DNA from 3 places in the Oikeobacillus pervagus genome. Region 3 is predicted to be linked to each of the others. Evidence: riboswitches for the same ligand, from Rfam matches in the RefSeq annotation. Region 3 holds a riboswitch; each other region holds the start of a gene.

The links. Region 3 has a riboswitch for S-adenosylmethionine ahead of J2S13_RS07575 (methionine ABC transporter ATP-binding protein). Riboswitches for the same ligand answer to the same signal wherever they lie in the genome.
Region 1: linked by a shared signal. The riboswitch ahead of J2S13_RS09955 (bifunctional homocysteine S-methyltransferase/methylenetetrahydrofolate reductase) and the one ahead of J2S13_RS07575 (methionine ABC transporter ATP-binding protein) in region 3 are both predicted to bind S-adenosylmethionine.
Region 2: linked by a shared signal. The riboswitch ahead of J2S13_RS15210 (YezD family protein) and the one ahead of J2S13_RS07575 (methionine ABC transporter ATP-binding protein) in region 3 are both predicted to bind S-adenosylmethionine.

What each region holds. Positions count from the first base shown of each region.
Region 1 covers NZ_JAUSUC010000023.1:14,965-19,523, reverse strand. The annotation lists gene metH (methionine synthase) at 1-316, opposite strand, end outside; gene J2S13_RS09955 (bifunctional homocysteine S-methyltransferase/methylenetetrahydrofolate reductase) at 294-2,159, opposite strand; SAM riboswitch class I at 2,243-2,352, opposite strand; gene J2S13_RS09950 (EamA family transporter) at 2,775-3,674, shown strand; gene J2S13_RS09945 (hypothetical protein) at 3,764-3,991, opposite strand.
Region 2 covers NZ_JAUSUC010000061.1:2,072-6,630, forward strand. The annotation lists gene J2S13_RS15200 (hypothetical protein) at 1-333, shown strand, start outside; gene J2S13_RS15205 (NAD(P)H-dependent flavin oxidoreductase) at 411-1,403, shown strand; SAM riboswitch class I at 1,724-1,829, shown strand; gene J2S13_RS15210 (YezD family protein) at 1,904-2,062, shown strand; gene J2S13_RS15215 (glycine betaine ABC transporter substrate-binding protein) at 2,268-3,164, opposite strand; gene J2S13_RS15220 (ABC transporter permease) at 3,164-4,012, opposite strand; gene J2S13_RS15225 (quaternary amine ABC transporter ATP-binding protein) at 4,013-4,559, opposite strand, start outside.
Region 3 covers NZ_JAUSUC010000015.1:24,301-28,859, forward strand. The annotation lists gene J2S13_RS07555 (Lon protease family protein) at 1-557, shown strand, start outside; gene J2S13_RS07560 (toprim domain-containing protein) at 777-1,136, shown strand; gene J2S13_RS07565 (thioredoxin family protein) at 1,136-1,447, shown strand; gene J2S13_RS07570 (hypothetical protein) at 1,734-2,084, shown strand; SAM riboswitch class I at 2,191-2,292, shown strand; gene J2S13_RS07575 (methionine ABC transporter ATP-binding protein) at 2,412-3,437, shown strand; gene J2S13_RS07580 (methionine ABC transporter permease) at 3,430-4,098, shown strand; gene J2S13_RS07585 (MetQ/NlpA family ABC transporter substrate-binding protein) at 4,115-4,559, shown strand, end outside.

The DNA of each region.
Region 1 (4,559 bases), on a different contig from region 3:
AATATTTGGCAATTTCAACCGCTTTTTTATTGATTTCATAGGCTTGGTCACCTAGACCATATTCATTTAATACGATGGGAGTACCACCAAACGTATTTGTTTCAATAATGTCAGCACCGGCCTCTAAATATGCCATATGAATTTTCTCGAGTGTTTTGGGTGAAGTGATGTTCAAATATTCATTGCAGCCATCATATTCCTCACCGCCAAAGTCCTCTGGAGAAAGATCGGCTTGTTGTAGCATTGTTCCCATTGCACCGTCAATAATTAATATTCGCGATTGTAGTTCTTTCTCAATTAAATGTTGAATGGACATGGACAATCCCTCTTTCTAACTTTTTGGCATCTAGCTCATGGATGTATGTGACCAATTCTTCCGTCATATCATACCGAAGAAATGGAGTGATTAAATAAATCCCGTGGAAAAGTTCGTGAGCTGTATTAATTAATTCTTTGGCAATCGAAATTCCTTCTTGATGTGACCGCGTTTTGTCATTTTCACAAGCTTTCATCCGGTTAAGTGTTTCTTCGGAAAGTTTAATCCCGGGCACTTCGTTATGCAAAAATTCCGCATTTTGTGAACTTGTTAATGGCATAATTCCGATATAAATTGGAGTGGATAAATGCTTAGTTTTTTCATGGATTTCAATAATTTTTTCTTTCGTAAAAACAGGCTGGCTGATAAAGTAATCGGCCCCAAACCCAATTTTCTTTTCCAATCGTTTGACTGCTCGATCTAAAATGCGAACATTTGGATTAAAGGCAGCGGCAACTGAAAAATTTGTTTTTACTTTTAATGATTTCCCTGAAAAAGAAATCCCTTCATTCAATTGTTTGATTAGCTGGATGAATTCCAGACTAGAAACGTCATAAACAGAAGTGGCTCCTGGAAAATCCCCGACCTTTGTTGGATCTCCCGTAACAGCCAAAATATCATGAAGACCTAAAGTATGTAATCCCATTAGATGAGATTGTAGGCCAATTAAATTTCGGTCACGACAAGTGATGTGGACAAGCGGACGGATTTGATCATTTGACTTTAATAAAGTTGCCATCGCCATGTTGCTAATTCTTGGGGATGCAAGGGAGTTATCGGCCATCGTAATCGCATCAATTCCCGCTTCTTGTAAACATTTTGCTCCTTCAAAAAAAGATGTGGTGTCTAAATGTTTCGGTGTATCCAATTCAACGATGATAGAACGTTCATTTTTCGCTTTCTCATGGAGGGGAGGCACTGTCGATATTTTTCTGGATTTCACCAAAATTGGTGTTTTCTCTTTTACCTGCTTTTCTGTAATCGGATGTAACCCCTGTAAGGCTTTTTTCGCCGCAGCGATATGTTTCGGTGTAGTCCCGCAACATCCGCCAATAAGACGAGCACCTTCATTTCTTAGTTTAACAGTAGCCTTTCCAAAATAGTCAGCTTCTGATTCATAGACAATCCTGTCATCGACCACATCCAGAAGGCTTGCATTCGGATAAGCAGATAAGAAAGCTTTCTTTGGTAGGGCGACTTCTTCCAATGCTAGAATTGTATGATGTGGACCTAGTCGGCAGTTAACGCCAACGACATCCGCCCCCAAAGCTTCTAACTGGCATAAAGCGTCGTTTAATGGCAACCCATTTTGTAGCACACCTGGTTCATGCATCGACACTTGAGCGATGATGGGGAGATCGGTCATTTTCCGAGCTGTATGCACAACCGTTGTAATTTCCTCTAAATCATAATATGTTTCCAATAGAAGGCCGTCGATATCTTCGCTAAGTAAACTTTCGGCTTGTTCGCAAAAGGCGACCACAATCTCTTGAAGAGTAGCATCACTTTTTCGAACACCTCGAATGCCACCAATCGTCCCAAGAACGAATGTGTCATTCAATCCAGCTGCTTGCTTTGCAATTTGAACCGCTGCTTTATTTATTTTTTCTCTCTTATTTTCCAATCCGTAACGAGCTAATTTTAACGAGTTTGCACTATACGTATTCGTTTGGATGACATCCGCTCCTGCTTGAATATAATCTTGGTGAATCCGTCTAATGACGTCGGGCTGTGTTAAGTTTAATTCTTCATAACAAAAGTCAATCCCATATGAATAAAGGAGAGTACCGATTGCGCCATCAGCAGTAAGCACTTCCTCTTTTAGTCGATCCAATAGATTCAATCTCAGTCACTCCTTTTTCCAGATTTCAATAATAAAAAAAAGCCTTCTATAATAAGAAGGCTTGATTGGCTGTAATCATTTCCTCCTTATCTTCCAAACTACGATTGTTGTAGTTTGCTGGATTTAGCACCTGACCAATTGGCTGGTTGCTGAGGTTTCTTTGGGCCAGTCCCTCCACCTCTCTGGATAAGAACAACAATATTAATTTTGACTATAATCATATGCTATCTAGGATTAATCGTCAAGGTGTAATTTGAAATTTCTGAAATATCTTTATAAACCCCTTTTACTTCCTATCGGTTAACAGTATTTACAGAATTAGTTTTTCAAGGAGAAATCTTCTTGTATATCTTGAAAATTCAGGCTATTTAAAAGGGATTGATGAAACATGAAAAGACGTACTATACTATGTGTATATTTGAAATTCAGGGAAGTGCCAACTAAAGGCCCTCCTATTTCTTTGCAAAAGGCTTATTTTGTTCCTTTATTGAATCATAGCAGATTGTGATGGATCATCGGCGGAAAAATCAGATGGAACTTATTGTGAAACATCGTATTTTTTCCTGAAATCAACCATCTTTTAAAAAAAGTCATCGAGAAAGGAGGACATAAAAGATGAATCAGTTTCGCTATTCGTTATTTGTTTTGATTGGGGCATGTAGTTATGGGATCCATGCCTCTATTGTAAAACTGACGATTGCAGCCGGATTTACAGTCGGTCAAGTGACAGGAAGCCAGTACCTTTTTGGACTTGCCATGTTGATGGCTGTTTATTTTTTTACAAAAAGAGTAAAAATGAGTTGGAAGGATGTCAGTTCTTTAATGACGGTCGGGTTATTGCTTAGTGCGACGGGGATTTTTTATGGATTGAGTTTAGCAAGGGTACCGGCGTCGATTGCAGTTGTGATGTTATTCCAATTTACGTGGATTGGAATCTTAATTGAAGCGATTTATCATCGAGCAATGCCATCCAACCAGAAATTGATTTCTGTTGTTTTTTTATGGGCTGGAACATTGTTAGCTGGTGGAGTTGGTTCGACGAATTTTCAATGGGGAGAACATTTGGATGGTGTCGTATATGGGTTGCTTGCGGCGATCACGTTTGCACTGTTTATTTTTTACAGTGGGAAAGTAGCACCTGGTGTACCGACGATTCAACGAAGTGTTTTTATTACAAGCGGGGGGCTCCTTCTCGTTCTTTTCTATGTTTCACCGATCTTGATTGTAGATGGGGTCTTGACTACTGGATTATGGAAATATGGCCTATTATTAGGGATATTCGGAACGATCCTGCCAGTTGTCTTCTTCGCGATTGGAACACCTAAGATTGATTCAGGATTAGCGACGATTGTAGGGGCAGCTGAGCTTCCAGCAGCTATTGTCGCAGCTTTATTTATTTTGGGGGAAGCAGTTTCCTTCCTACAAATGACCGGAATCATGATTATCCTTATTGGGATTGCTATTCCACAAATTCATTTTCCAACCCATCGTCCGAAACGATCATTTTCAAGATAATAAATCATCCATCCTCATTGGCTAGTCCGATGGGGATTTTGCTTTTATTCTCAGAAAGATGGATATATAGGAAAAGAAGCGCCAGGTGATTAAAAAAAAGACTGCTTCACCTTTTGAAATAATCGGAAATAATATTTAAACTCGTCAAATAAAAGATGATCATGCTCAGAAAAATCAAAAGCGGTCAAAAATTGAGCTAATACATCTTCCTCAACATGATCAAGCATGGCGGAAATTTCAATCGGCCCCCTCAAAGAATCGTATAAATGGCCGCAATTACAAGTGTGAAATGTATAAGCGATTTGTTGTTCAGTCATCGATGAATCCTCCTTTGGTCTTATTATGTCCAAAAATACGGAGTTTTAACTTGATTATTCCATATAGGGGAAAAATGGGGGGCGGATTAGATAAATATGCAAGGAAATAGTCAAATGCCAGCGAACTAACGTCTCGAAATGTTCGGCGAAGAGGTGCACGGTGCAAATATCGTTAGAAGAAGCGCATAAAATCTCTGGAAATAGGCATATATGCTGGGAAATGGGCAAATCCGCATAGAACAAGTGCAAAAGCCCTCGGGAAATCATCAAATATCATTGGGAAATAAGCAAAACCCCGTGAGCAAGCCTCACAGCGATTAAAAAGTAATGTTCGGATGGGAGGTGCAAATATTGTGAGAAGAAGTGCATAAAATCACGGGAAATAAGCATATACACTGGGAAATGAGCAAATCCGCATAGAATAAGTGCAAAAGCCCTTGGGAAATCATCAAATATCATTGGGAAATAAGCAAAACCCCGTGAGCAAGCCTCACAGCGATTAAAAAGTAATGTTCGGATGGGAGGTGCAAATATTGTGAGAAGAAGTGCATAAAATCACGGGAAATAG
Region 2 (4,559 bases), on a different contig from region 3:
CCTCTTTTTTATCAGGAAAGTAATAGTTGGGATCAGCTAAAAACCAATTATTCAGAACAAATTCAAGAATTACAGAAAGGATATGAAACATCTAGCCAACTACTACAGGATCTTCCAGAGCCACCAGAGCCTTATATTACATGTTATTCTTTACTTTTGGATGCACATATCCTTTATCGACAATACATAAATTTAGCTCTTCATCCGACCGGAACGATTGATGCATATAGGAAAAAACAATTGGCTTTATATGAGGAAATGAATGAAAAGTTTTTGGAGCTTGAAAAACATTTAAAGCTCCAAAAACATATAAAAGTACGATTTACAAATTAGTTGAACTGGATAATTGAATAAATTATAATAGGATAGATTTCATTTATCAGAATTTTCTAATTAAGGGAGGAAGAGATGTGAGCAAGGAATTATTAAATCGTTGGTTAGGTCAAATGAGGTTGCCGGCAATATCTGCTCCAATGTTTTTAGTCTCAGGACCAGATCTTGTAAAGGAATGTTGTATGAATGGGATTATTGGGTCATTTCCAGCACCAAATGCTCGTCCAATTGAACAATTAGATGGATGGATGGGGCAATTAACAGAACAATTGTCAGAAGCGAAAAAACGAGAGCCCAATAGAAAAATAGCGCCATGGGCAATGAATATTGTCGTCCATAGTTCATATAGTCGTCTAGAGGAAGAATTGAATTTGATACGTAAATATCAGCCTGAACTTGTGATTACGTCATTAGGTAATCCGAAAAAAGTAGTGGAAGTTGTTCATAATTACGGTGGACTTGTTTTTTCAGATGTGAGTGATGCTTCATTCGCTCGAAAAGCAGCTGAATCTGGAGTAGATGGACTCATTTTGGTGGCGTCTGGAGCAGGTGGACATTCAGGAAATATCAATAGTTTTTCTTTTGTTGATACAGTCCGCTCTTTTTGGGATGGAATTATCATTTTGGCTGGCGGAATTTCGACAGGATATGGGATATTAGCAGCTCAGGCAGCCGGTGCAGACTTCGCCTATATGGGGACACGCTTTATTGTAGCAACCGACAGCATGGCTAATGATGAGTATCGACAAATGCTTGTCGACTCCACTCAGGAGGACATTATGTTAACGAATGCTTTTTCAGGTGTTAATGCGAATATGCTAAAACCGAGTATCATTCGCGCAGGCCTAGACCCAGCGGAATTAGAGAAGAAAGAGAAAATTGAGTTTGATAGTATGCATAAACAATCCAACACAAAAGCATGGCGTGATATTTGGTCAGCAGGTCATGGAGTGGGGGCCATAAGAGAAATCCAGACAACGGCCCAAATTATCGACCAGTTGGAAAAAGAATATAATGAAGCCATCCAGCTCATGAAAAGCAAGATTGCTAAAGTTAAACAATATAGTTAATTTTTAATATACAAATAACAAATAACGGGATATATAACTTAAAAAGACTTATGAAATCACCAATTCCACTTAGAATAAGCCCAAACAGGAACGGGAAATATGCTAAATTTATCACCTCAATATCATTACTTTCACTCAAATCAACATAACAAAGACAATCCAAATGCAAAAAAAGGGATGTTCACCGGCGAACATCCCTTTTCAATCGTCTGTAAACGGAGACTTTTGTTATGAATTTCCTATTTTTTTATAAATTTAAGTAAACACAGTTGACAACTAGGAATTGTCAACATACAATAAAGACAATCAATGATTGATCACTCTTATAAAGAGAGACGGAGGGAACTGGACCGATGATGTCTCGGCAACCATTAGCTATGTTAACTGGTGCCTCATCCAGCAGGGAATCGTCCTGAAAGATAAGAGGAAAGGGAGATGATTGCGGCCTCTTGTTCAGGGGTCGTTTTTACATGAATAGGGAAAGGTTAGGGGGAATGATCATGGGCAACCCTTCTTTAAAGGATACGGAAAAGGTCAATATTATTTTAAAAGCATTAAAAGGGATAGAATTTGGAACGATTCAGATTACGATTCATGAAGGACAAATTGTGCAAATTGATCAAACGATGAAACAAAGATTTCCGTTAGAAAAAAAATAATTTTTTGCTGACCGGACGTCCGGAGGCGATAGATTTCTCTTAGCTAGTTCAAAAATCTCCTAAACTTTTGGATCGGTATGAGGGAGGTCGGAAAAGGAAGGGGGAGATTAGACAATCGATGTGAAATATAAAGGGCAATCTTGCAGAGGGGAATTTTCCATCAAACAGAAAGAAACCACCTTGATGGTGGTTTCCTTGTACCTAATTATTTTAAATCTTCAATAGAATTGATGTCCATATAACTTGGAACAACTAAGCCGATTTTAGTTCCTTCTAGGTTTGCCCCTAAGTCTTCAAATTTACCATCGAATTTCTTAGCATAATCTTCATGTGTCACTGGAAGCCATGCTGCGACGGAAGCATCAACACTACCATCAGCTACGGCTGTCCACATTGGACCTGCTTCCACTTGATTTAATGTTACTTTAAAGCCAAGATCCTCTAACACTTTTGCAAGAACATTTGTACTGGCGATTTCACTTGCCCATGCTACATAGGCTAATTCGACTTTTTTACCTTTTACTTCTTTTACCCCTTTTGTCCATTTTTGAACAAGGTTTTTGTTGTCTTTTATCCATTGTTCAGCGGCTTTATCTGGTTTCATGCCATCTTCAATTTTCACCATGACTTCGCCCATATCGTCTGATGTCCAGTTAAATTGATCCAACACTTTATAGGCTTCTGGTAGATCTTTTTTCAAGTCTTTTCTTGCGATCGTATGAATATTTTCTTCTTCGCCATAAACACCTTTTGGATCTTCAAGAAATTTAAGATCAAATTTTGAGAATTTCCAGTGAGGAATCCACCCTGTAACGATAATAGGTTCCTCTTTGTCATAGGCCTTTTTTAAGGCTGCTGTCATTGCGGCTCCTGATCCCTCAACAATTTCCCAGTCATTTAATTCATATTCTTTGACTACTTTTTCGGTTGCTTTCATTACTCCCGCACCTGGGTCAATTCCGGTGATTTTGTAATCTACACTTTCACCAACAGAGCTAGCTTTCTCATCCTTAGATTTACTCGTTTCATCTGAACTTGAACAAGCAGCTAGACCAATTGTTAAACAGGCTGCAGCACTTATTTTTAAAATATTTTTGAACATTAAATGGTTCCTCCTTGTTTTTTCTTCCCGATATTTTGGGTTATTCGGTCTAAAACAATGGCAACGATTACGATTGCCAGTCCCGCTTCAAAACCGGTCCCGATTTGTAACTGTGTAACGGCTCGATACACTTCTGCACCAAGGCCTGGTGCTCCCACCATGGAGGCGATTACGACCATGGAAAGGGCGAGCATAATGCTTTGGTTTAATCCAGCCATAATGGTAGGCATGGCTAATGGAAGTTGTACTTTCATTAGTTTTTGACCTGTGGTTGAACCAAAGCTTTCGGTTGCTTCAATTAAATCTTCAGGCACTTGCTTAATTCCTAAAATCGTTAAGCGTATCGTAGGTGGCATCGCAAAAATGACCGAAGCCACTACACCTGGCACCATTCCGATGTTAAAAAAGAAAATGGCTGGTAATAAATAAACGAATGCCGGCATCGTCTGCATGAAATCTAGTAATGGTGTAATGATATGGCGGACGGTTTCATTTTGAGAAGCCCAAATCCCTAATGGAATGCCAATAATGGTTGATAGAAGGACTGATGTTAGCACAAGGGCAAGTGTATCTAGCATTCCTTCCCAATAACCTAAATAATCAATAAATAACAATCCAATTAGAGAAAATAAGGCGATTCTCCACCCAGCAAATTTCCAAGCTATAAGTGAAATGATGATGGCTAGAAAAATAGAAGGGGCGATATTTAACAAGGAAACGAGTGATTCAACCGTTGTCTCTAAAAAAAGGGACGTTTGATCAAATACCCCACTAAAATTAGTCGTTAACCATTCAATTCCCGCATCGACCCAATCGGCAAGGGGGAGTTTTGGCAATGAATCTTTCATTTACTTCACCTCCTTAGAAGGTGCGACTTCAGAAAGTGGTTCAGATAGGTAATCATTTATAAAGGAGTCGCTCCCTGTAAGTGCTCCAATTACAGCACCTTTTACGAGAAGTCCCTTTAATTTATTTTGATCAACGACGGCGACGGGGATCGAAGCACGAGAGACTTTTTCAAACAAATCAATGAGTAATGTTTCAGGAGAGACAATGTCTAGATTTGTTGTCATACAGTGAGAGAGAGAAAGGTTCTCTTCAATGGCTTTTTTCGCTTGTTGGGCGGTAATAGCCCCGAGTAATTGTTGGTGCTTGTCCACAACATAAATAGAAGAGATTCCGAGATTTTTCATTCGTTTTAGGGCGACTAATGGTCCTTTATCCACATGAATAGACTCTGGTCGTTTCATAATATGGCCCGCTGTTAACACTTTGGAAAGATCGACATCTTCAACAAAGCGTTCTACATACTCATCGGAAGGATTCATTAAAATTTCCTCTGGAGTACCAATTTGAACGACATTTCCATCCTTCATTAAGACAATTCGGTCGCCT
Region 3 (4,559 bases):
TAATATTAACAGGTTATTTATCAGGCTTATTCGCAAAAAATCGGCCAATTCCCCTTTCAGCAAGCATCACGTTTGAACAAACCTATCAAATGATTGATGGGGATAGTGCCTCAAGTACAGAACTTTATGTGTTACTTTCTTCCTTATCAGGAGTTCCGATTAAGCAAGGCATTGCTGTCACAGGATCTGTGAACCAATGGGGGGAAATTCAACCGATCGGTGGAGTAAATGAAAAGATTGAAGGATTTTATCATGTTTGTAAAGAAAAAGGGTTAACGGGTGAACAAGGTGTGATGATCCCGAAACAAAATATTCAAAACTTAATGCTCCATGATGATGTAATGGATGCGGTAGAAAAGGGATTATTCCATGTATGGGCGGTAGAAAATATTACAGAAGGAATTGAAATTCTAACGGGTGTTAGTGCTGGTTATCCCCTTACAAACTTAGGAGAATTCCAACCTGAATCTATTTTTGCAAAAGTAGCCGATCGTTTTGACCAAATGTATCAAGCAGCTCAAAAAATGAATCCGATGAAGAAGGAAAAAGAAGAATAGAAATTCATCAAGCACCCTTAAGATGGAGGGTGCTTTCTTAGCTTTTTAGAAAAAGATAAAATTTGAACAGAGTTTCCTTTATCTCAGTCAAAAACTACGAAGCCCGTCCGCCGATGGGCAGGCGCTTAGGCATTTGTAATGTCAAAAGTGAATCCTTTGCAATTATGAATCAAGTGAGTGAAAATAGAACATAACAATGAACAGTAAGGAGTGGTGGAATTGGATCTGGTTGAGGAAAAGGTAATCATTGTAGAAGGGACAACAGACAAAAGAAAAATAAAAACAGTCATTAAAGAACCGGTCGAAATTATTTGTACGAATGGTACCATCGGGTTAACCAAGATCGATGAATTGGTCGATGAATTATTAGGGCGAGATGTCTATATTTTGGTGGATGCCGATGATTCAGGGGAAAAGCTTCGCAAACTGTTCAAACAGGAATTTCCAGAAGCAAAGCATTTATACATTGACCGTATGTACAAAGAAGTCGCAACCGCTCCTTATTGGCATTTATGTTCGGTATTATTAAGTGCAAATTTGGATGTCCATTCCAAGTATGTAGAAAAGGATGAGAAATGATGGTGCAAGATTGGTCACAACAGCCTGTAGAACAATTACTAGAAGAACCTCCTCAACTAGTTTTATATTTATACACCCCCCTATGTGGAACATGCCAAGTAGCGGGGAAGATGGTTCAAGTGTTAAGTGAGCTCCTTCCTGGAATTCCTTTCGCTAAGTTAGATTTGAACTTCCATGAACAATTGGCAACCAAATACCTGATTGAGAGTGTTCCATGTCTTTTATTTTTTCAAGACGGAGAAGTAGTCGAGAAAATATATGCCTTTCATTCAGTTCCACATTTATATCATGTTTTAACGAAGTACCAATAGATGGTGCTTTTTTATTTGGTGTGGCCTCACTTTTTTTAGAATTATTTCGTCACGATTTAACATATTTCTCGGGAAATGTTTATCCCGCATTCAGTGGTGAATGAAGAACCCCCCACTGAATGCAGTTTCACTTTAATATTCCTAGACCGGCGCTTTTTATTTGTAGGACCTTTGGGGATTATGTCGTTTTGATTGGATGGGCAGAAAAATTGTCGAACGAAACATAAAGGTTTTTCCCCTCAACAACAGGAAAAAGGTAAGAAAGAAATCTGTTTGAGGTGAGGGTATGGAGAATATACTAAATCGCTTAAAAAAAGAATGTAGAAAAAGAAAACATATTACTTCTTTACTTCCAGAGCAATTTTTAGATGCCTGTATCCAATGTGAACAGCAAGCTTGGATCATTTCCTTTTCAGAGAATGAAATCATTTATTCCAATCATGTAGTTGACCATGTGCCAATTTTAATAGAGGGAAAGTATGCTTCTATTCAACAGGCCTTCTTGGGAAAAGAACGTTTGCAAACATTAGTGAAGAGAAAAGAATTAGTTTATCATGGCTCCTATCGATCACTCTTACTGCTGGAATCGATCCTATGGCTTTGCAAAGAATATGAATTAAAAAATGAACCTGCATAATTGAAAGAATGTTTTAAATAAATAAAAGGGTTGTGGAAAAAGTCTTGACACTATTCATCTAGGAATGTTAATATTACCATTAATCAAATCAATATAGTTGTATTTACTCTTATCAAGAGAGGTGGAGGGATGTGCCCTATGAAGCCCGGCAACCGTCAGTTTTTGAAAAGGTGCCAATTCACACAAAATTATTTTTGAGAGATGAGAGGAAGGTAATATCGTGATCGTTCGTTAAACCTTTCTGTCATTCGGCAGAAAGGTTTTTTTATTGAAGCTAATTTCAGGCAAGATGCTAGTGAAAGAGGTGGTCTAATGGAAACGAAAGATATCATTCATATTTCGCGTGTTAAGAAGATATTTTCTACGAAGAATGGTGAAATTACAGCGGTAAAAGATATTAATCTAGCTATTAAACAGGGGGAAATTTTCGGAATTATCGGATATAGTGGCGCAGGAAAGAGCACGTTAATTCGAATGTTAAATGGGCTAGAGATCCCAACTAGTGGGGAAATTAGCGTGGCAGATCAGGTTGTTTCGAAAATTAAAGGCGCTACATTAAGAAAAGCAAGGCAAAATATTAGTATGATTTTTCAACACTTTAATTTATTATGGTCGCGCACGGTAAAGGAAAATATTGCCTTCCCCCTTGAAATTGCTCGGGTTCCGAAAAAAGAAAGAATGCAAAGGGTCAATGAATTAATAAAATTAGTCGGCCTAGAGGGACGTGGAGATGCTTATCCTTCCCAATTAAGTGGAGGTCAAAAGCAAAGAGTCGGGATTGCTCGGGCATTAGCTAATAATCCCAAGGTGCTCTTATGTGATGAAGCGACATCCGCTTTAGATCCACAAACAACCGATTCAATATTAGATTTATTAGTGGATATTAATGAAAGATTAGGATTAACGATCGTTTTGATTACACATGAGATGCATGTCATAAGAAAAATTTGTCATCGTGTCGCAGTGATGGAGCAGGGAACAATCGTTGAACAGGGTCCAGTACTTGAAGTCTTTAAAAAACCAAAACAACCGATCACCAAACGGTTTGTACAACAAGTGGCTGAACCTGAGGAATCGAAGGAAACCATTGAAAATCTACTTGAGCGTTATCCTTCTGGAAAAGTCATTAAGCTTTTCTTTTTGGGTGAAACAGCTGAACAACCGATCATTACAGAGATTGTCCGTCAGTTTAAAGTCTCCATTAATATTGTTCAAGGGAAAGTATCGCAAACACAAAACGGAGCGTACGGAACATTGTACATCCATATCAATGGAGATGAAGCGGAACTTAAAAATGTCATTTCATACTTAGAACAACATAAAGTAGAGGCGGAGGTCATCACCCATGCTTAAGGAATGGTTTCCAAACGTAGATTGGGCAATCATGTGGGAAGCCACATGGGAGACCTTATATATGACAGGAGTAGCGGTTGTTGCGACTTTTATCCTTGGAATTATTTTAGGTTTATTATTATTCCTAACATCTAAAGGGAATATGTGGGAAAACAAAGCGGTGTATGCTGTAACAGCAGCATTTGTAAATATTTTTCGTTCGATTCCATTTATTATCTTAATCGTTCTATTGATTCCATTCACAAATGTGATTGTTGGAACGATCATCGGGGAAAATGCTGCATTGCCAGCCCTTATTATTGGAGCTGCTCCTTTTTACGCGAGAATGGTGGAGATTGCCTTACGTGAGATTGATAAAGGGGTAATTGAAGCCGCTAAATCGATGGGAGCGAATATCAGCACGATTATTACGAAGGTGCTGCTGAAAGAATCAATGCCGGCATTAGTCTCTGGAATTACTGTAACAGCTATTGCTTTAGTAGGGTACACTGCAATGGCGGGAGTGATTGGGGCAGGTGGATTAGGGAATTTAGCTTATTTAGATGGATTCCAAAGAAGCAGAAATGATGTCACACTTGCTGCTACCATCATTATTTTAATCATTGTCTTTATTATTCAAATAACGGGTGATTTGATTACAAATAAAATAGATAAACGATAACGAGGAGGATTTTCTAATGAAAAAATGGCTTTATACTTTTCTCACTGCGTTCATTGTACTAAGTCTTGCCGCATGTGGGGGAAAATCAGATGATTCAAAAGATGGAAAAGGAGAAAGTACAAAAGGTGATGACAAAACCATTGTAGTAGGAGCATCCAATACTCCACATGCCATCATTTTAGAAGAAGCAAAACCTTTATTGGAACAAAAAGGCTATAAATTAAAAATCGAAAAATTCCAAGATTATGTTTTACCGAATAAAGTATTGGCTGAAGGCGAACTTGATGCAAACTATTTCCAACACATCCCCTATTTTAAGGGACAAGTCAAAGATCATGGGTATGATTTTGAAATCGCTGGTGGCATTCATATTGAACCGATCGGAGTTTATTCAAAAAAACACAAAAGTCTAGATGAGTTACCAAAAGGTGCTACTGTCTTAATGAGTAGTTCTGTAGCCG